One region of the Streptomyces sp. NPDC085944 genome, then DNA from elsewhere that is predicted to be linked to it. Evidence: predicted binding sites of a transcription regulator. Region 1 holds the regulator's gene; the other holds the start of a gene.
The links. Region 1 encodes HrcA, which represses chaperone genes, less so after heat shock. Its sites were predicted from a motif close to TTNGCACTCNGNNNNNCNGAGTGCNAA; they were not measured.

Region 2: groL (chaperonin GroEL) is a predicted target of HrcA. The motif match lies at 2,445-2,471, and genes of this name have one in related genera.

What each region holds. Positions count from the first base shown of each region.
Region 1 covers NZ_JBFBJX010000016.1:39,745-44,866, reverse strand. Annotated here, with positions in the region: gene hemW (radical SAM family heme chaperone HemW) at 1-469, shown strand, start outside; gene AB0P07_RS28080 (DUF3097 domain-containing protein) at 596-1,405, opposite strand; gene AB0P07_RS28075 (MBL fold metallo-hydrolase) at 1,440-2,183, opposite strand; gene hrcA (heat-inducible transcriptional repressor HrcA) at 2,350-3,366, shown strand; gene dnaJ (molecular chaperone DnaJ) at 3,367-4,506, shown strand; gene AB0P07_RS28060 (nitronate monooxygenase) at 4,595-5,122, shown strand, end outside.
Region 2 covers NZ_JBFBJX010000021.1:36,926-42,047, reverse strand. Annotated here, with positions in the region: gene AB0P07_RS31460 (NADH:flavin oxidoreductase) at 1-424, opposite strand, end outside; gene groL (chaperonin GroEL) at 658-2,283, opposite strand; gene AB0P07_RS31450 (cold-shock protein) at 2,610-2,813, opposite strand; gene AB0P07_RS31445 (MoaD/ThiS family protein) at 3,220-3,495, opposite strand; gene thrC (threonine synthase) at 3,492-4,784, opposite strand; SAM riboswitch class I at 4,802-4,949, opposite strand; gene AB0P07_RS31435 (glucosyl-3-phosphoglycerate synthase) at 5,110-5,122, shown strand, end outside.

The sequences.
Region 1 (5,122 bases):
CCGGTACCTGATCGCAGAGGAGACCTTCGCCGCGGCGGGCTTCGACTGGTACGAGGTGTCGAACTGGGCCACCTCCGACGCCGGGCGCTGCCTGCACAACGAGCTGTACTGGCGGGGCGCCGACTGGTGGGGCGCGGGGCCGGGCGCGCACTCCCACGTGGGGGGCGTGCGGTGGTGGAACGTGAAGCATCCCGGGGCGTACGCGGGCGCACTGGCGGCGGGGAAGTCGCCGGGCGCGGGGCGCGAGGTCCTCACGGACGAGGACCGGCGGGTGGAGCGCATCCTGCTGGAGCTGCGGCTGCGGGAGGGCGTGCCGCTGGCGCTGCTGCGGGAGGCGGGGCTCGCGGCGGCTCGGCGGGCGCTGTCGGAGGGGTTGCTGGAGGAGGGGCCCTACGAGCAGGGGCAGGCCGTGCTCACGCTGCGCGGGCGGCTGCTGGCGGACGCGGTGGTGCGGGACCTGGTGGACTGACGGGTCATCCCCGCTTCCGCGGGGAGCAGGGACGGCTCGGCCGTGTGGACGAACTGATCGACGGACCATCTCCGCGACGGCGGAGAGCAGGCCACCAGGCCCGGTCTGCCAGCGACCGGACCACGTTCAAGACACGGTTACATGATCAATGAGTCGTTCCACACTGCCCAGCAGCTCCGGCTCCAGGTCCTTGTACGAGTTCACCCGGGCCAGGATCGCCTGCCACACCGCGCCCGTGTTCTCCGACGGCCAGCCCAGGGCCCGGCACACCCCGGTCTTCCAGTCCTGACCGCGAGGCACCCTGGGCCAGCCCTCGATCCCCACCGACGACGGCTTCACGGCCTCCCAGATGTCGATGTACGGGTGGCCCACCACCAGCGCGTGCTCGCTGGTCACCGACTCCGCGATGCGCCACTCCTTCGAACCCGGCACCAGGTGGTCCACCAGGACGCCCAGCCGTGCGTCCGGGCCGGGGGCGAAGTCGGCGACGATCGACGGGAGGTCGTCCACGCCGCCCAGGTACTCCACGACGACGCCCTCGATGCGCAGGTCGTCGCCCCAGACCTGCTCGACCAGCTCGGCGTCGTGCCGCCCCTCGACGTAGATGCGCCCGGCGCGCGCCACCCGCGCCCGTGCGCCGGGGACGGCGACCGAACCGGACGCCGTACGGGAGGGCCGTACCGGGCCGGAGGACGACGACGGCCGCACCAGCGTCACCACCCGGCCCTCCAGCAGGAACCCGCGTGGTTCCAGCGGGAAGACGCGGTGCTTGCCGAAGCGGTCCTCCAGGGTCACCGTGCCCGCCTCGCAGCGGATCACCGCGCCGCAGAACCCGGTGCCGGGCTCCTCGACCACCAGACCGGGGTCGGCCGGCACCTCGGGAACGGGCTGCGGTTTCTTCCACGGAGGGGTCAGGTCGGCGGAGTACTGGCGCATTCTGCCGACGATACGAGGAACGCCCGCCCGGTGGTCAGCGCGACACGCCGAACCGGACGGCCAGCGCGTCCCGTTGGGCCCGCACGAACGCCGCGTCCACCACCGCTCCGTGACCCGGCACGTACAGCGCGTCGTCGCCGCCCAGGTCGAGCAGCCGGTCCAGGGCCGCCGGCCAGCCGGACGGCACGGCGTCGGGGCCCGCCTGCGGCTCGCCCGACTCCTCGACCAGGTCGCCGCAGAAGACGACGGCCGGGGAGCCGGGCACCAGCACCGCCAGATCGTGCGACGTGTGCCCCGGGCCCACGTCGGCCAGCAGGACCTGACGGCCACCGCCCAGGTCGAGCCGCTGCTCGCCGCGGACATCCTGCCGGACAGGGACGAGCGCGTCGGCCGCCTCCCGCGCCGCCCGCGCGTCCAGCCCCTCCGCCACCGCGTCCGCGCGCAACGCCTCCCGCCCCTGTCCGCCCGGCGCGAACAGCGCGCCCGTACCCGTCGCGCCGTACGCGCCGTACGCCTCCGCACCCTCGAACGCCGCCGCGCCGAAGACGTGGTCGAAGTGCGGGTGGGTCAGCGCGAGATGTGTCACACGGTGGCCGGCGAGCCGCCGCGCCGCCTCGTGCAACCGGGCGCCCTCCGCCAGGCTCGACCCCGCGTCCACCATCAGCGCCCCGCCCGCGCCGAGCACCAGGCCCGCCGTGCAGTCCCAGCCCGGCAGCCGGCACCGCCCCACCCCGTCCGCCAGCCGCTCCCAGCGCAGCTCTTCCCAAGTCACCGTCACGGCGACGACGCTAACGGCATCGTCACGGCCTTGCCGGGGGCGTACCCCACGGCCGTACACTGGGCCGGGGAAGTCTGGCACTCGCGAGTCGTGAGTGCCAGGGCAGACAGGTCAACGCAGGCCAGACAGGCCGAAACGGGCGGACGACAGCTGGAGGTGCGCGCCGATGCTCAGTGAACGCAGGCTCCAGGTGCTGCGCGCCATCGTCCAGGACTACGTCGGCACCGAGGAGCCGGTCGGTTCCAAGGCCCTCACCGAGCGGCACAACCTCGGCGTCTCCCCGGCCACCGTGCGCAACGACATGGCGGCCCTGGAGGACGAGGGGTTCATCGCCCAGCCGCACACCAGCGCCGGGCGGATCCCGACCGACAAGGGCTACCGGCTCTTCGTCGACAAGCTGGCCGGCGTCAAGCCGATGACCGCGCCCGAGCGGCGTGCCATCCAGAACTTCCTGGAGGGCGCCGTCGACCTCGACGACGTGGTGGCCCGCACGGTGCGGCTGCTCGCGCAGCTCACCCGGCAGGTCGCCGTCGTGCAGTACCCCTCGCTGACCCGCTCGACGGTGCGGCACGTGGAGCTGCTCTCGCTGGCGCCCGCGCGCCTGATGCTGGTGCTGATCACGGACACCGGCCGGGTCGAGCAGCGGATGGTCGACTGCCCGGCGCCGTTCGGCGAGGCCTCGCTGGCCGATCTGCGGGCCCGGCTCAACAGCCGGGTCGCGGGACGCCGTTTCACGGATGTCCCGTCTCTGGTGGAAGATCTTGCGGAGCCCTTCGAGGCCGAGGATCGCGGTACGGTCTCCACCGTGCTCTCCACTCTCCTGGAGACGCTGGTCGAGGAGAACGAGGAGCGGCTGATGATCGGCGGCACCGCCAATCTGACCCGCTTCGGGCACGACTTCCCCTTGGTGATCCGGCCGGTGCTGGAGGCACTGGAGGAGCAGGTCGTGCTCCTCAAGCTGCTCGGCGAGGCGAAGGATCCGGGCGTGACCGTACGGATCGGTCATGAGAACGCCCACGAGGGACTCAACTCAACGTCCGTCGTGTCGGTCGGCTACGGTTCGGGCGGCGAGGCGGTTGCCAAGCTCGGCGTGGTCGGACCGACCCGCATGGACTACCCGGGAACGATGGGAGCGGTACGCGCAGTGGCACGGTACGTCGGACAGATCCTGGCGGAGTCGTAGGTGGCCACGGACTACTACGCCGTACTCGGCGTGCGCCGCGACGCTTCACAGGACGAGATCAAGAAGGCGTTCCGGAGGCTCGCCCGCGAGCTGCACCCGGACGTCAACCCCGATCCGAAGACCCAGGAGCGGTTCAAGGAGATCAACGCCGCCTACGAGGTGCTGTCGGACCCGCAGAAGAAGCAGGTCTACGACCTCGGCGGCGACCCGCTCTCCCAGGCCGGGGGCGGCGGTGGCGCCGGCGGCTTCGGCGCGGGCGGCTTCGGGAACTTCTCGGACATCATGGACGCGTTCTTCGGTACGGCGTCGCAGCGCGGGCCGCGCTCGCGCACCCGCCGGGGCCAGGACGCGATGATCCGGATCGAGGTGGAGCTGGACGAGGCCGCCTTCGGCACGACCAAGGACATCCAGGTCGACACGGCGGTCGTCTGCAACACCTGCAACGGCGAGGGAGCGGCGCCCGGCACCTCGGCCCAGACGTGCGACATGTGCCGCGGCCGAGGCGAGGTCTCGCAGGTCACCCGGTCCTTCCTGGGCCAGGTCATGACATCCCGCCCCTGCCCGCAGTGCCAGGGCTTCGGCACCGTGGTCCCGACCCCGTGCCCGGAGTGCGCGGGCGACGGCCGGGTCCGCTCCCGGCGCACCCTGACCGTGAAGATCCCGGCCGGTGTCGACAACGGCACCCGGATCCAGCTCGCGGGCGAGGGCGAGGTCGGCCCCGGCGGCGGCCCCGCCGGCGACCTGTACGTCGAGATCCACGAGCTGGCGCACTCGACCTTCCAGCGGCGCGGCGACGACCTGCACTGCACGGTCACCATCCCGATGACGGCGGCGGCCCTCGGCACCAAGGTGCCGTTGGAGACCCTCGACGGCATGGAGGAGGTCGACATCCGGCCGGGCACCCAGTCCGGCCAGTCGATCCCGAAGCACGGCCGGGGCGTCACCCACCTGCGCGGCGGCGGCCGCGGCGACCTCATCGTCCACGTCGAGGTCACCACCCCGGGCAAGCTCGACCCCGAGCAGGAACGCCTCCTGCGCGAGCTGGCCAAGCTGCGGGGAGAGGAACGCCCGCAGGGGCAGTTCCAGCCTGGGCAGCAAGGCTTGTTCTCGCGGCTGAAGGACGCGTTCAACGGGCGGTGACGGGCCCTCCGGGGATGCGGATGCTCCTGGCGTATGCCAACGGAAGCCCGGATTCGGACTTGTGCGGAGGACGTGACAACATGCCGTCATGTCCTCCGCACTGACCGATCTCTTCCCCTACCCGATCGTGCAGGCACCCATGGCGGGCGGCGTCTCCGTGCCCCAGCTCGCGGCCGCGGTGTCCGAGGCGGGCGGGCTGGGCTTCCTGGCCGCCGGGTACAAGACCGCGGACGGGATGTACCAGGAGATCAAGCACCTGCGGGGACTGACGAGCCGGCCCTTCGGCGTCAACCTCTTCCTCCCGCAGCCGGAGGCGGCCGACCCCGCCGCCGTCGACGTCTACGCCCACCAGTTGGCCGGAGAGGCCGCCTGGTACGAGACGGAGCTGGGCGACCCCGACAGCGGCCGGGACGACGGCTACGACACCAAACTCGCCGTACTCCTCGACAACCCCGTGCCGGTGCTGTCCTTCCACTTCGGCGTCCCGAGCCGTGAGGTCGTCGACTCCCTGCACCGCGTGGGCACCTTCGCCCTGGTCAGCGCGACGACCGCGGACGAGGCCCGGGCCGTCGAGGAGTCCGGCGCCGACGCGGTGATCGCGCAGGGCGCGGAGGCC
Region 2 (5,122 bases), on a different contig from region 1:
CGCCGATGCGCAGGCCGGACGGGCCGACGGCGGGGGCGTCCGGGAAGGGCTGGTCCCCGGCCTTGCGGACCATGCCGATGTGCCACAGCTGCGGCACGATGGTGCCGCCCGCCGCGTGCACCGCCTCGGCGACCTTCGCCCACCCGGCGAGCTGCTCCTCGCCGTGGAAACGCGGCACGCGGTCGCTCTGCCCGGCGGACTCGTGCCCGACGTAGGTGCCCTCGGTGACGATCAGGCCGACCCCGGCGGCGGCGCGGCGCGCGTAGTACGAGACCACGTCCTCGCCGGGGATGCCGCCCGGGGAGAACATGCGGGTCATCGGCGCCATCGCGATGCGGTTCGGCACGGTCAGGCCGTTGATCGTGGCGGGGCGGGCGAGGAGCTGGGCGGCGCGGGAGGCTGCCTCGGTGGGGGTGGCGGTCACTTACGGACTCCCTGGAGTAGGTACCGGGTGGTATGTGCGCACGCATTCATCGCACTCCTCGGTGAACGGCCCGGTCCGGCCCGTGCATTCCGTCCGCGGCCGCCGATCCGCCGTGACCCGGGACACATACGGCGGCCGGCCCAGAACGCGGAAAAGCCCGAGGGCGGCACCCCCCTCTCGGGGAGTGCCGCCCTCGGTCCGTGCAGGACGGTCGATCAACCGGAACCGGTCGATCAGAAGTCCATGTCACCGCCCGGCATGCCGCCCGGGGCGCCCGCCGGAGCGGCCTTCTCCGGCTTGTCGGCGATGACGGCCTCGGTGGTGAGGAACAGCGCGGCGATGGAGGCGGCGTTCTGCAGGGCAGAGCGGGTCACCTTCGCCGGGTCGATGATGCCCTCGGCGATCATGTCGACGTACTCGCCGGAAGCGGCGTTCAGGCCGTGGCCGACGGTCAGGTTGCGGACCTTCTCCACGACGACGCCACCCTCGAGACCGCCGTTGACGGCGATCTGCTTCAGCGGGGCCTCCAGGGCGAGCTTCACGGCGTTGGCGCCGGTCGCCTCGTCACCCGTCAGCTCCAGCTTCTCGAAGACCTGGGAGGCCTGGAGCAGGGCCACGCCACCACCGGCGACGATGCCCTCCTCGACGGCCGCCTTCGCGTTGCGGACGGCGTCCTCGATGCGGTGCTTGCGCTCCTTGAGCTCGACCTCGGTGGCGGCACCGGCCTTGATGACGGCCACGCCGCCGGCCAGCTTCGCCAGGCGCTCCTGGAGCTTCTCGCGGTCGTAGTCCGAGTCGCTGTTCTCGATCTCGGCGCGGATCTGGTTGACGCGGCCCTGGACCTGGTCGGCCGAGCCGGCGCCGTCCACGATCGTGGTCTCGTCCTTGGTGATGACGACCTTGCGCGCGCTGCCCAGCAGGTCCAGCGTGGCGTTCTCCAGCTTGAGGCCGACCTCCTCGGAGATGACCTCGCCGCCGGTGAGGATGGCGATGTCGCCGAGCATGGCCTTGCGGCGGTCGCCGAAGCCCGGGGCCTTGACGGCGACGGACTTGAAGGTGCCGCGGATCTTGTTGACGACCAGGGTCGACAGGGCCTCGCCCTCGACGTCCTCGGCGATGATCAGCAGCGGCTTGCCCGACTGCATGACCTTCTCCAGGAGCGGCAGCAGGTCCTTGACGTTGCCGATCTTGGAGTTGGCGATCAGGATGTACGGGTCGTCGAGCGACGCCTCCATACGCTCCATGTCGGTGGCGAAGTACGCCGAGATGTAGCCCTTGTCGAAGCGCATACCCTCGGTGAGCTCCAGCTCCAGACCGAAGGTCTGGGACTCCTCGACGGTGATGACGCCTTCCTTGCCGACCTTGTCCATGGCCTCGGCGATGAGCTCGCCGATCTGGGTGTCGGCGGCGGAGATGGAGGCCGTGGAGGCGATCTGCTCCTTGGTCTCGACATCCTTGGCCTGCTCGAGCAGGGCGGCGGAGACGGCCTCGACGGCCTTCTCGATGCCGCGCTTGAGGGCCATCGGGTTGGCGCCGGCCGCGACGTTGCGCAGGCCTTCCTTGACCAGGGCCTGGGCGAGGACGGTCGCGGTGGTCGTACCGTCACCGGCGACGTCGTCCGTCTTCTTGGCGACTTCCTTGACCAGCTCGGCGCCGATCTTCTCGTACGGGTCCTCGAGCTCGATCTCCTTGGCGATGGAGACACCATCGTTGGTGATCGTGGGGGCGCCCCACTTCTTCTCGAGGACGACGTTGCGGCCCTTGGGGCCGAGCGTCACCTTGACGGCGTCCGCGAGCTGGTTCATGCCGCGCTCGAGGCCGCGCCGCGCCTCCTCGTCGAACGCGATGATCTTGGCCATGTGAAGTGGTCCCTCCAGGACTGGGGGTGATTCCTTCGGACCGCGCCCGCGCCCGCGACGGACGGCTCGCCGGCCTTGTGGTTCCTTCCCCACCCGGCCCGCGGGCCTCACCGACCCGGTCCTTCGTTGTCACTCTCACCTTCAGAGTGCTAACGCAATGATTAGCACTCGGCATGGTCGAGTGCAAGCGCCTCTCGGGGATCGGGCCACGCGGTCAGCCACCCGCGAACAAGGGGACGGCCCGCGTCCGGGCAGGCCGAAGGGCCCGTACCCCTCGAGGTACGGGCCCTTCGGACGAAGACCGGGTGCTGCGCCGGCCGCGCGTCTCAGGCGCTGAGGCGAACCATGTCGGCCTGCGGGCCCTTCTGACCCTGCGAGATCTCGAACTCGACCCGCTGGCCTTCTTCGAGGGTGCGGTAGCCGTCCATCTGAATCGCGCTGTAGTGGACGAAAACATCCGCACCACCGTCGACCGCGATGAAGCCGTACCCCTTCTCCGCGTTGAACCACTTGACGGTGCCCTGAGCCATGCCTAACTCCCCTATTACTGGCCCTTGCACAGATCCGCACTTCGCGGACCCGGGTCAGACCTCGCCCCCCACGACTGGGGGCGTGCGCCGGAACGCGTCGACCGCGGCTGAATGTATCTGTCCAACTGCCGTCTGCAACAGGTCAATCGGACGAGAAATCTGGACGCGCCCGGTCCGGAATGTAGCGAGAATTCGCCTGAATACGGGTCAAGTCGGGGCACGCAAAGGGAACAAAAGCCGCAGAAAGGGCCCGTACTTTGGCTGCTTCTTGTCGGGCGGGCGGCAGGAATTAACGGTTCCCGTTGTGCCGATCGGGAGCGCGTTCCCCAACTCTACCGCGCTCAATCACATGGAATTGCCCCCTCCGTTTCTCTCACGGAGAGGGCAATGCGCGCTACGACCCGTATCAGCCGCCGGCGACCGCCGGGATGATCGAGACGCCCGCGCCGTCCGGCGTCGAGGTCTCAAGACCCTGCTCGAAGCGGACGTCGTCGTCGTTGACGTAGACGTTGACGAAGCGGCGCAGCTTGCCCTGGTCGTCCAGGACGCGGGCGGCGATGCCGGTGTGGTTCTTCTCCAGGTCGGAGATGACCTCACCGAGGTTGGCCCCCTCGGCGCTGACCTCGGCCTTGCCGCCGGTGTAGGTGCGCAGGATGGTCGGGATACGAACGGTCACGCTCATGCGAGGCCAGCCTCTCGGAAGGAGTCCAGGTTGGGACGGATCGTGGCGGTGAGGCCGGTGCCGGCCACCGCGTCGAGGGTCTTGAGGCCGTCGCCGGTGTTCAGGACGACGGTGGTGAGCGACGGGTCGAGCACGCCGTCCTCGATCAGCTTCTTCGTGACGCCGACCGTCACGCCGCCCGCCGTCTCGGCGAAGATGCCCTCCGTGCGGGCGAGCAGCTTGATCGCGTCCACGACCTGCTCGTCGGTCACGTCCTCCACGGCACCGCCGGTGCGACGGGCGATGTCGAGGACGTAGGGGCCGTCGGCCGGGTTGCCGATGGCCAGCGACTTGGCGATGGTGTTCGGCTTCTGCGGGCGCACCACGTCGTGACCGGCCTTGAACGCCGTGGAGACCGGCGAGCAGCCCTCGGCCTGCGCACCGAAGATCTTGTACGGCTTGTCCTCGACCAGACCGAGTTGGACCAGCTCCTTGAGCCCCTTGTCGATCTTCGTCAGCTGGGAGCCGGACGCGATCGGCACGACGAGCTGGTCGGGCAGCTCCCAGCCGAGCTGCTCGCAGATCTCGTACGCGAGGGTCTTGGAGCCCTCGGCGTAGTAGGGGCGCAGGTTGACGTTGACGAAGCCCCAGCCCTCGCCGGCCGGGTCGCCGATCAGCTCGGAGCAGAAGCGGTTCACGTCGTCGTAGTTGCCCTCGATGCCGACGAGCTCACCGCCGTAGACGGCGGCCATGACGACCTTGCCCTGCTCCAGGTCGTGCGGGATGAACACGCAGGAGCGGAAACCGGCCCGGGCGGCGGCGGCGCCGACGGCACCGGCGAGGTTGCCGGTGGAGGAGCAGGACAGGGTGGTGAAGCCGAAGGCGCGGGCGGCCTCCAGGGCCTGGGCGACGACGCGGTCCTTGAAGGAGTGCGTGGGGTTGCCGGAGTCGTCCTTGACGTACAGGCCGCCGGTGACGCCCAGCTCGCGGGCGAGGTTGTCGGCCTTGACGAGCTTGGTCCAGCCGGGGTTGATGTTCGGCTTGGTCGCGACGTCGGCCGGGACGGGCAGCAGGGGGGCGTAGCGCCAGATGTTCGCGGGGCCCGCTTCGATGCGCCCCCGCAGTTCCTCGGTGTCGTAGTCCGAGAAGTCGTAGGCGATCTCGAGGGGGCCGAAACACTCCTCGCAGGCGAACACCGGTCCGAGCGGGACCCTGTGGCCGCACTCCCGGCAGCTCAGGGCGGCGGCGGGGCCGAGGTCGACCGCGGAGGTCGTGGTGTTCGTGGCGGTTTCGGCAGTCTGCACAGCCATGGAGGCGAGGCCCTTTCTCCTCATCTTCCTCACGACGCATCTCGCCGTGAGACGGATTTGGCACCTTCCCTAGCCGGGAGCCTCGCCACGTCCGTGTGACAAGAGCCGGCTGGAGGGTTGCCGGGGCTTCATCGGGCCGTATCCCTCTGCCCCTCTGGATGAGCGGTATGAAGTTGTTCTTCGCTGGTGCGCGGCGACCCCGGCATGCGGTGGTCCCACGCGTTGTTCAAGACTGTAACCGAAGGCCACCACCGTTGAGACAGTCGTCCGTACCGCGAGATGGATCACAACGGATCACCACGGACCACGAAGGAGACCACCGGACGTGCTGGAAGAAG